DNA from 3 places in the Streptomyces boninensis genome. Region 2 is predicted to be linked to each of the others. Evidence: riboswitches for the same ligand, from Rfam matches in the RefSeq annotation. Region 2 holds a riboswitch; each other region holds the start of a gene.
What was found. Region 2 has a riboswitch for cyclic di-AMP ahead of ACNNMR_RS09760 (M23 family metallopeptidase). Riboswitches for the same ligand answer to the same signal wherever they lie in the genome.

Region 1: it holds a riboswitch for cyclic di-AMP, as region 2 does, so the genes downstream of both, ACNNMR_RS12775 (transglycosylase SLT domain-containing protein) here and ACNNMR_RS09760 (M23 family metallopeptidase) in region 2, are expected to answer to the same signal.
Region 3: it holds a riboswitch for cyclic di-AMP, as region 2 does, so the genes downstream of both, ACNNMR_RS25355 (M23 family metallopeptidase) here and ACNNMR_RS09760 (M23 family metallopeptidase) in region 2, are expected to answer to the same signal.

What each region holds. Positions count from the first base shown of each region.
Region 1 is NZ_CP183837.1:2,824,149-2,827,399, reverse strand. It holds gene ACNNMR_RS12785 (L-talarate/galactarate dehydratase) at 1-667, opposite strand, end outside; gene ACNNMR_RS12780 (SDR family oxidoreductase) at 783-1,577, opposite strand; cyclic di-AMP (ydaO/yuaA leader) riboswitch at 1,927-2,089, shown strand; gene ACNNMR_RS12775 (transglycosylase SLT domain-containing protein) at 2,094-2,846, shown strand; gene ACNNMR_RS12770 (maleylpyruvate isomerase family mycothiol-dependent enzyme) at 2,950-3,251, opposite strand, start outside.
Region 2 is NZ_CP183837.1:2,179,762-2,183,012, reverse strand. It holds gene ACNNMR_RS09765 (glycoside hydrolase family 3 protein) at 1-1,362, opposite strand, end outside; cyclic di-AMP (ydaO/yuaA leader) riboswitch at 1,728-1,881, shown strand; gene ACNNMR_RS09760 (M23 family metallopeptidase) at 1,891-2,667, shown strand; gene ACNNMR_RS09755 (ArsR/SmtB family transcription factor) at 2,791-3,251, shown strand, end outside.
Region 3 is NZ_CP183837.1:5,546,897-5,550,147, reverse strand. It holds gene ACNNMR_RS25360 (RNA polymerase sigma factor) at 1-238, opposite strand, end outside; gene ACNNMR_RS25355 (M23 family metallopeptidase) at 582-1,688, opposite strand; cyclic di-AMP (ydaO/yuaA leader) riboswitch at 1,700-1,851, opposite strand; gene ACNNMR_RS25350 (PP2C family protein-serine/threonine phosphatase) at 2,120-3,251, opposite strand, start outside.

The DNA.
Region 1 (3,251 bases), 640 kb from region 2:
ACGACTCCATCGCCCGGCCGACGCGCAGCGCCGTGGTGCGGTCCCACTGCTGGTTGGCGTCCACCATCAGCGGCACCTCGTCGCCGAGGTGGGAGCGTACGGCCTCCAGCCGCTTGAGGTCCGCCGCGGTGTCCGGCTGGCCGACCTTGATCTTGATGCCGCCGATGCCGCGCTCCAGGGAGGCGGTGGCGTTGGCGCAGACCTCGTCGATGGGGGTGTGGAGGAAGCCGCCGGAGGTGTTGTAGCAGCGGACCGAGTCGCGGTGGGCGCCGAGGAGTTTGGCGAGCGGGAGGTTCGCGCGGCGGGCCTTGAGGTCCCACAGGGCGACGTCGAGCGCGGCGATGGCCTGGGTGGCGAGGCCCGTACGGCCGACGGAGGCGCCGGACCAGACCAGCTTCGTCCACAGCCGCCCGATGTCGCTGGGGTCCTCGCCGAGCAGGTCGCCGGCGACCTCCTGCGCGTGGGCGTACTGGCCGCGCCCGCCCGCGCGCTTGGAGTAGCTGAAGCCGAGCCCCTCGTGCCCGTCCTCGGTGGTTATCTCGGCGAAGAGCATCGCCACCTCGGTCATCGGCCGCTGCCGGCCCGTCAGCACCTTGGCGTCGCTGATGGGCGTCGCCAGCGGGAGCGTGACGGAGGAGAGTCGGATGCGGCTGATGCGATCGGGCATGGAAACTCTCCTGTGCATATATGTGAACCGGGGTTGCGTATCTGAATCATGACTAGGCAACCATGGTGAGTCAGGAGAGGGCAAGGGTGCGTCGGCGAACCCGCCGGTCAGCGCGTCAGCGCAAGCCGTGCCGCCGCGCCGTGAGCCGCAGCATCGTCTCCCGCGGGATGAACCGCCGCAGTGTGAAGACCAGCGGCGCATTGCTCCCCACCGCGTACAGCGCCCGCGGCCGCCCGGCCTCGATGGCCTTCAGTACGGTCGCGGCCACCCGCTCCGCCGAGACCCCGCTCTCCTCGTTCGCGTTGAGCGCGGCGAGCATGGTGTCGTATTCGCCCCGGTACGGGGAGTCCGCCGCCACGTACTGCGTGCGCCGCCCGCTGATCCCGGTCGCGATCGAACCCGGCTCCACGGCCGTGACCCCGACCCCGTACTTGGCCACCTCGCCCCGTGCGGCGAACGCGAAGCCCTTGATGGCCGCCTTGGAGGCGACATACGAGGAGCGGTACGCGAGCGGGAAGCTCGCCAGCATCGAGCCGACCATCACCACCCGCCCGTAGCCGCGCTCGCGCATGCCCGGCAGCAGCAGCTGGGTGAGGCGGACGGCGCCGAAGACATTGGTCTGGAAGAGCCGGCGGACCGCGTCGGGCGGCAGCTCCTCGATCGGGCCGCTCTGGCTCTCGCCCGCGTTATTGACCAGGATGTCCACTTTGCCCGCCGCCGCGGCGCAGGCTTCGAGGCTCGCGTCGTCGGTGAGGTCGAGCGGGAGGTAGGTTACGCCGGGCACCGGCTCGGCGACCTTCTCCGGGTCGCGGCTGGTCCCGTACACCGTGTGTCCGCGCTGCACGAGGGCGGCGGCGACGGCGGCACCGATGCCGGAAGAGGCGCCGGTGATGAGGGCGGTCCTGGGCATGTGATTACCTCCCGGTAGGTGGGCGGCAGCCTAATCGCTGCGGGGGTGCACGCCGAGGGCCGCGGGCAGTTGGCCCGCCTCGTAAGTGAATGTCCGTTTTGGGGAGTTCAGGACCAAAGTCGTGACAAGGGTCACTCTGACGAGGTCCGGCGCGGTGGCGCCTTTCCCAGTTTCCCGTCCGTAAGCGGGAGTTGAGCGCGCGCCGCATACCTGTCAATGGTCCTTTCGCGGGGAATCCGGGCGGCGTGAATTGTTTCTTTGAATTCGAGGCTTGTCTCCCTTACGGGTCTCTGCCTAGGGTCGGCGACCAGCCGGACGGACCGCCTAATCCTGCCGCCGCCCGGTACCCGACCAAACACCGCTCACGGCAGGAGCGGGGGAACCAGGTAAGTCGCCGGTCCGGCCATCGGAATGAAACGGCCAGGAACGGCTTGGGGTGAAGTCGCCGAACGGCGGCCGGGCAGCTCCAGCCCGAACCCGACAGCTCACCTCGTAGGCGCCGGAGAGGAATTCGTCATGCCCGCAAAGGGAAAGCACCGCCGTCCCAAGAAGAGTTCGATCGGCCGCGGCATAGCCGTGGCCGGCACCAGCGCCACCGCCCTGGCCCTGCCGCTGATCGGCGCCAATGTCGCGGGCGCCGCGGAAAAGTCCGCCCCGGCCGCTGCCCCCGAGCGCGCCGTGGCCAAGGCCGCCGCGGCCGCGCCGCAGGCGGGCACCGCCACCACCTACGCGGTGGCCAAGGGTGATTCGCTGTCCACCATCGCCCACGAGCACGACGTGGACGGCGGCTGGAAGGCGCTGTACGAGGACAACAAGAAGGCCATCGGCGACAACCCGCGCGTTATCCGCCCGGGCCAGAAGCTGACCGTCGACGGCGCGAAGAAGGCCGCCGAGCCCAAGGCCGACAAGACGTCCGCAAAGCCCGCCGCGGCAAAGCAGGCGAGCTACCCCGACAACCTCGACGGCTGGATCAACGAGGCCCTCTCCATCATGAAGGAGAAGGGAATCCCCGGCTCGTACGACGGAATTCACCGCAACATCATGCGTGAGTCCGGCGGCGACCCGAACGCGCAGAACGGCTGGGACATCAACGCCCAGAACGGCACCCCGTCCAAGGGTCTGCTCCAGGTAATCCAGCCGACCTTCGACGCGTATCACGTCGACGGCACCTCGACCAGCCTCACCGATCCGGTGGCGAACATCGTGGCCGCGAGCAATTACGCGGCCGACCGGTATGGCTCGATCGACAATGTGAACGGTCCGTACTGAGTGATCCGGTAGGGGCGTAGAGACCTGTAGAGACCAAGAGGCGGACGGCTGTTGCTCGGGGGCAGTCGTCCGCCTCTTCGTTTGTCCGGTTACTTGTGTTTGGTTACTTGCGCAGCCAGAAGCTCGTCCGCTCCAGCCACAGCGCCAGCAGCTCCGTATCGCCGTGCGTCTCCAGGTCCGCGATCCTGCGGCGGCCGTACAGCAGCAGCTGCAGGTCGCCGAGCGGGGCGCGCACCGCGACCGCGGCCTTGGTGTGCGTCCGCCGCCAGTACGGCAGTTCGCCGGTGAGGTCGACATACCACTCGGCGGGGTCGTCGCCGCCGGCCGGGTCCGTGCCGTGCAGATGGAGGGTGCGGCCCGGGCCGAGGAGCGGCGGCGCGTCCGCCGGGGCCGCCTCCAGGACGC
Region 2 (3,251 bases):
CGCCGTCGTGGCCGGGACGCCCCACCCGGTGACCAGGACCTTCCGCTGCTGCTTCGGCAGCGGGAGCAGGTCACCAGAATTCTTCACCAGCGTCACCGTAGGACGGGTGATCCTCACCGCCTCCGCCGTGTGCGACGAGCTCCCGACCACCCGCTCCGCCCGGTTGACGCTGACGTACGGGTCCCCGTACAGCCCCTGCCGCAGCTTGTGCGCCAGGATCCGTACGACCGAAGCCTCCAGCCGCTTCTCGGTGATGTCGCCGCCGCGCACCGCGGCCGTCACCGCCGCCACCGCCGTGTCCATCTGCGGCGCCAGCACCAGCATGTCCGCGCCCGCCTGGAAGGCCCGTACCGGCGCCACGTCCGGCGGGAACTCGCCCGCCGCGCCCTGCATGTCGAGCGCGTCGGTGACGATCAGGCCCTTGAAGCCGAGCTCGTCGCGGAGCAGGCCGGTGAGGATCTTGTGGGACATCGTGGCCGGGGCGCCGCTGTCGTCCAGCGACTTCACCACGATGTGGGCGGTCATTATCGTTTCGAGGCCGGCGGCGATCGCCGCGCGGAACGGCGGCAGGTCGATGGCGTCGAGCTCGGCCCTGGTGTGCTTGATCTCCGGGAGGCCGAAGTGGCTGTCGACGGCCGTGTCGCCGTGGCCGGGGAAGTGCTTGGCCGCCGAGGCGACGCCGCCGCGGTCGTGGCCGAGGACGGCGGCCGCGGCCATTGGGGCGGCCAGCTTCGCCTCGTCGCTGAAGGAACGTACTCCTATGGCGGTGTTGTCCGGGTTGAGGTTCACGTCCGCGCACGGGCCGTAGTTCTGGTTGATGCCGACCGCGGCCAGTTCGCGGGCGGTGATCTCCGCGGAGCGGTAGGCGTGGGCTAATGAGCGGCCCGAGCCCAGGGCCATGTTGCCGGGGAACTGGGTGGCGGGGGCGGGCATGCGGGTGACGCGGGCGCCGCCCTCCTGGTCGGTGGAGATGACCAGCGGGGTGGCGGCGGGGGCGTCGAGGGCGGCCTTCTGCAGGCCGTTGGTGAGGCCCGCGATCTGGCGTACGCCGGTCATGTTGACGCCGCGGGTGGCGAAGAGAATTACGGCGCCCGGCTGGTATTTGGCGATCACCTCGGCCGGGGTGTTTACCCCGTAAAGGCGGCGGTTGAAGGCCTGCGCGGTGGCGTCGACGGCGTCGGCCGCGGTGCCGCCGACCTCGACCACGAAAAGCTGCCCGATTTGCTGCTCAATGGTCATTCGGCGGGCCAGCGCCCTGGCCCGGGAGGTGTACGAATCGGCCGCGGCGGTGGACGGGCCCGTCATGCCCGCGGTGATGGCGGCGCCTGCGAATCCGGCGAGGACATGTCTGCGAGAAGGCATGAGATCGCTCCTTAGCGAGTACGCGTGCGTGTGCCCTACGGCTGTGCAGCGGGGGGTGGTGGCTGCCGGCTCGGGTCTGCTCCCCCGTGTGGCCGCCAAGGAGAACTCGGCCGCAAATCTGGCAGCGGGTTCTTGGTCATGTCAATGCGTCTGCGCCCTAAACGGGTAAATCGGATCTTGTCCGAGAAGGCCGGGTTATTGCGCTGCAACTCGCCGGTGACCAAGCGGAATTCATGTGTGGGGCTGATGTGATGAGCTTGTAATCAGAGGCTGCAGACCTCTAGCGTTGCGTCCGTTCGAGAACCGAACACCGCAGCGCCGTACCGCCGAATCCTGCCCACGGCACCTGCGGCTCCCCCGGCAGCAACAGCTCACCGCCAGGGCAGGAGCGGGGGACCCACCTTCGCCGTTCCGTCCCCGGACGGCTTGGGGTGAAGCCGCCCGTCATCAGTGCAGCGCGGCCGGGCTATCTCCAGCCCGAACCCGACAGCTCACCTCGCAGGCGTAGGGAGAAGGAGAGCTCACTCCATGACGTCTGCGATAGGCCGTCACCGCGCCCACCGCAAGCCGAGCACCGCCCGCCGCTACGCCGCCCGCGCCGCCGCCGGCGGCGCCACCCTCGCCCTCCCGATCGTGGGTTACTCCGCCACCGGCGCCCTCGCCGCGGAGTCCACCTACACGGTCGAGGCCGGGGACACGCTCTCCACGATCGCCGCCGACGAGGACGTCGACGGCGGCTGGAAGGCCCTCTACGAGAAGAACAAGTCCGTCATCGGCGACGACCCGAACATGATCCAGGTCGGCGACAAGCTGTCCCTGGACACGGGCGACTCCGGCTCCAGCACGGACGCCTCCAATGCCTCGTACGGCACCGGCACCTCCACCGAGGAGGCCGACGCCGTCCTCCCGGTCTCCGACGCCAACCCGACGGCGAAGTTCGAGCAGGCGGGCGGCACCTGGTCCTCCGGCGAGCACAGCGGCCAGGACTGGTCCGTACCCACCGGCACGAAGGTCAAGGCCGCCATCGGCGGCGAGGTCGTCACGGCCGGCTACGACGACTCGTTCGGCTACGAGGTCGTCATCAAGCACGCCAGCGGCGACTACCAGCAGTACGCCCACCTGTCGCAGATCGACGTGAAGGTGGGCGAGAAGGTCGGCACCGGCGACCGCATCGCCCTGTCGGGCGCGACGGGCAACGTCACCGGTCCGCACCTGCACTTCGAGGTCCGCAAGACCGCCGAGTACGGCTCCGCGGTGGACCCGATCTCGTGGCTTGCCGACCATGGGGTGAAGGCGAACTCCTGAGTCGTAGCGGCTCCTGAAAGGCCCGGGCCGGGTGGTGGTCCGGGCCTTTTCGCTGCCGAGTTGTGCAAGAAAAGTTGCGCAAGACATATTGTGCAACTTTCCTTGCCTATCTACGGTGTTGGCGTGCCCTCTCGCATCACTGAACTGGCCAAGCTCAAGGCCTTCACACATCCGTTGCGTATCGACCTGTACCGGCTGCTGCGGCTGCGCGGTGCGGCCACGGCCTCGCAGCTGGCCGAGGAGGTCGACCAGGCGGTGTCGCTGGTCAGCTATCACCTGCGCAAGCTGCACGAGCACGGCTTCATCCGGGACCTGCCCGATCGCGCGCGGGACGGGCGGGAGCGCTGGTGGGGCGTTACGGAGCAGGGTTTCGCGTTCCACGCCAAGGACTTCGACGAGACCCCCGAGGGCGTCGCCGCGCTGGCCGGAGTGACCCGCGAGGTGCTGGCGACCCGCACGGCGCAGTACCGCAACTTCCTCGACCAGCAGGCCGGCTGGGGCAAGGAGTGGACCCGGGCGCACTTCAGCTCGGAGGCCATGGCCCGGCTGACGGCGGCCGAGCTGCAGGAGGTGGCCGACGAGGT
Region 3 (3,251 bases), 3.4 Mb from region 2:
GTACGTTCCGCGCTATGCCGAAGAGCCAGGCTCTCGTCGAGCCGCGGGCGGCCACGTACGCGCGACGGCCTGCGAAGGCCCGTAACCACACCTCCGATAGCAGATCGTCGGCCGCCGCGGGAGCCCGGCGCGCGAGATAGCCGTGCAGCGCGGTGGAATGCCGGTCCACCAGGGGCTCGAAGGCCGATGGGTCGCTTACGGAGCGGGCCAACAGGTGGTCGTCGGTGCTGTCATCCATGCCACTCCCCTCCAACAGCCGCCACCACGGCGGCCTCACCCCTACTTGCATTCTGGGGCGGGGAGCGTTCGGGGAGAGCGTCCAAAGACGTATGCAGAAGCCGACGGCCCTGGTGTCGGGGGGTAGGCCACCAGGGCCGCCGGCGGTTTCTGGGGGCGCGGGGAAGCGCCAGCGGGGGACGGGGGTGTTGCGGGGGTGGTCGGCGGGCGGGACAGGGGTGAAGCCCGTCCCGCCTGCCGCCGTTCAGGCAGCGTTGAGCTGCCGCCCACCGGAGCCAAGCGGGGGAAGTTGCTCCGGTGTCGCGCCGTTCCTCAGTGGGACGGACGGGTGTGCGGCCCGGTCGTCAGATCCCCACGCCGTTCTTGCGCAGCCACGGCATCGGGTCGACCGGGTCGCCGCCGCCCGGGCGGACTTCGAGGTGGAGGTGGGGGCCGGTGACGTTGCCGGTCGCGCCTACGCGGCCGATGACGTCGCCGGTCGTGACCTTGCCGCTGGTCTTGATGATGGAGGACTGGTGGCAGTACCAGATCTCCGTACCGTCGTCGAGCGTCAGGATGGTGCGGTAGCCGTACGAACCCGCCCAGCCGGACTCCGTGATGGTGCCGGAGTGCAGGGCCTTGATCGGGGTGCCGGTGGGGGCGGCGAAGTCCTGGCCGGTGTGGGTGGTGGCCCAGTGGGAGCTGGTCTCGCCGAAGGTGGCGGTCAACGTGTAGTTCGAGACCGGGACGATGTACGACGCCGCCAGCTTGCGCAGGCGCTCCGCCTCCGCCTTGCGGCGGGCCTCTTCCTCGGCCTTGCGCTTGGCCTCGATCGCGGCCTTCTTCTTCTCCGCGAGTTCCTTCTTCTTGGCCGCCTCGGCCTCTTCGGTGGCCTTCTGCGCCGCCGAGGCCTGCATGGCGACGCGTTCCTTCTCGTCGGCCTGCGCCTGCTGCGCCTCGGCCTGCTCCATGATGCGGGCGCGCAGCGCCTCGCCGGAGTTGGCCTCGCCGGAGGCGACCTCTTCGCTGCTGAGGCCGGCCTGGGTGAAGGGGGTGGTGGTCTTGGTGCCGGGGGCCGGACCCTCGTCCTCCTGCGACGGCATCAGGTCGCCGACGCCCGGGAGGGATTCGGCGTCCGGGAGGCTGTCGTTGACCTTGCCCGCGACGTCGGAGACCGGGCCCATGTCCGGCATGGATATCGCGACCGGGGGCTTGGACTGCGCCTGGGATATGGAGGATCCCGCGCCGACCGCCGCTATGACACCGACGCCGAGGACCGCACCGCTGCGCGCCATCGAGCCGCGCTGCTTGGCAGGACGACGGCGGCGGGACGACGGGCGGAAGCCGTCGTCGTAACCGGGGTCCCAGTCTTCGTAGGGACCGTCGCTGTATCCCTCGTCATAGCCGTACGGGCCCGGCTCGTAAGGGTCGTACTGAGCCTCGGGACCGGGGCCACGCCTATAGGACGCCACGCGGGCGTACTCCTTTCCTTCCTTCTCGCCTACCGGGTTAGCTGACGGGTTCGGAGCAGGAAGGTCTCCTACGGGCGGCCTCTGGCGGGAGGCTGTCCGATTCACCCCAAGGAAGTTGGTTCCCCGGTTCCCTCGGTGTCGCAATGCATGGTGCTGGTCTTGCTGTTGTTGATCTGGCGTTCGCAGCTTCTGCAGTTGTTTCACTTACGGGATTCGGCGACGGCGCACGGTGCCGCCTCTTGCGGCGGCAGTGACGACCGCGCTGCGTTATCGAACGCTAGTAGAGAGAGGGGTCTGATTCCAAGTCGTTCAGGGGATTGACTCAGCCATCTGACAATGACGTTACGGATATCAGGCGGCAGAAGCGGACAAGTTGCCGCCACCGATGGCTAGAAGTAGGTCACGGCCGTTAAACGATCGTGCGGTACTTGTTATGCGGAGGGCGGGTGATCCGTCACGGTGCGTGATATCGCGAGCAGCGCCGTGTCGTCCGCGGTGAGCCCGCCGGTGTGCCGGGCCACATCCTCTATGAGGCCGTCGAGCAACTCCTCGGGCCCGCGGAAGATCCGACCGCCCAGCCGCTCGTACGGGTCGTAGAAGCACCCGCGCCGGTCCCGCGCCTCGGTGACGCCGTCGGTGAACAGCACGAGGGTGGCGCCGGGCGGGAAGTCCACCTCGACCGTTTCGTCCGGCCAGTGGCCGAGTTCGGTGACGCCGAGGGGCAGGGAGGCCTCCTCGGGCTCCACCTTGTGTACGGAGCCGTCGGCGTGGAGGACGAGGGGGGCGGGGTGGCCGCGGTTCACCACCCGGAGAACGGAGCTGCCCTTGGTGAACTCCGCCAGCACCGCCGTCGTAAAACCCTCGAAGCGGTCAAGTCCCTCCCGCCGCACGCCCTCCCGCAGCAGCGCCGCGTCCAGCCGGGCGGCGAGGCCGGCCTGGTCCGGCTCCTGCTCCGCCGCCTCCCGGAACGCGCCGATCACCACGGCCACCGCCTCCACCGCGCCGAGCCCCTTGCCGCGTACGTCGCCGACGATGGCACGGACGCCGTACGGGGTGTCCTGGACGGCGTACAGGTCGCCGCCGATGCGGGCGTCGGCGTCGGCGGCGATGTAGCGGGCGGCGACGTTCAGGCCGCCGATGCGGTCCTCGGGGGTGGGGAGGACGGCGCGCTGGGCGGTCTCGGAGACGTAGCGGGCGGAGGCGAGGCGGCGGTCGGCGCGGGTGGAGAGGCGGTTGACGATGATGGCGATGAGGCCGATGACGGAGGTCGTCGACATCTCGGTGATCGCGTCGGGCTGGACGGCGGTGCCGTTCCACACGTCGAGACCGATGTCGGTGGCGAGGGTGGCGACGACCACGGCGATGGTGCCGCGCAGCGTGTAGAGGGGCGCGGCGATGAGCGGTGCGGCGGCGAAGAAGGGGGAGGCGGTGAGGCCGGGCGGGGTTATCCGGTAGAAGATCGCGCCGGCGACGATGAGGATCGGCGGCAGCACCTGCAGGATCAGGCGGAGCGGCGTCAGATCGCCGGCATCGCCAGTGGGTCCGTCACCTCCTCTCTTCCGC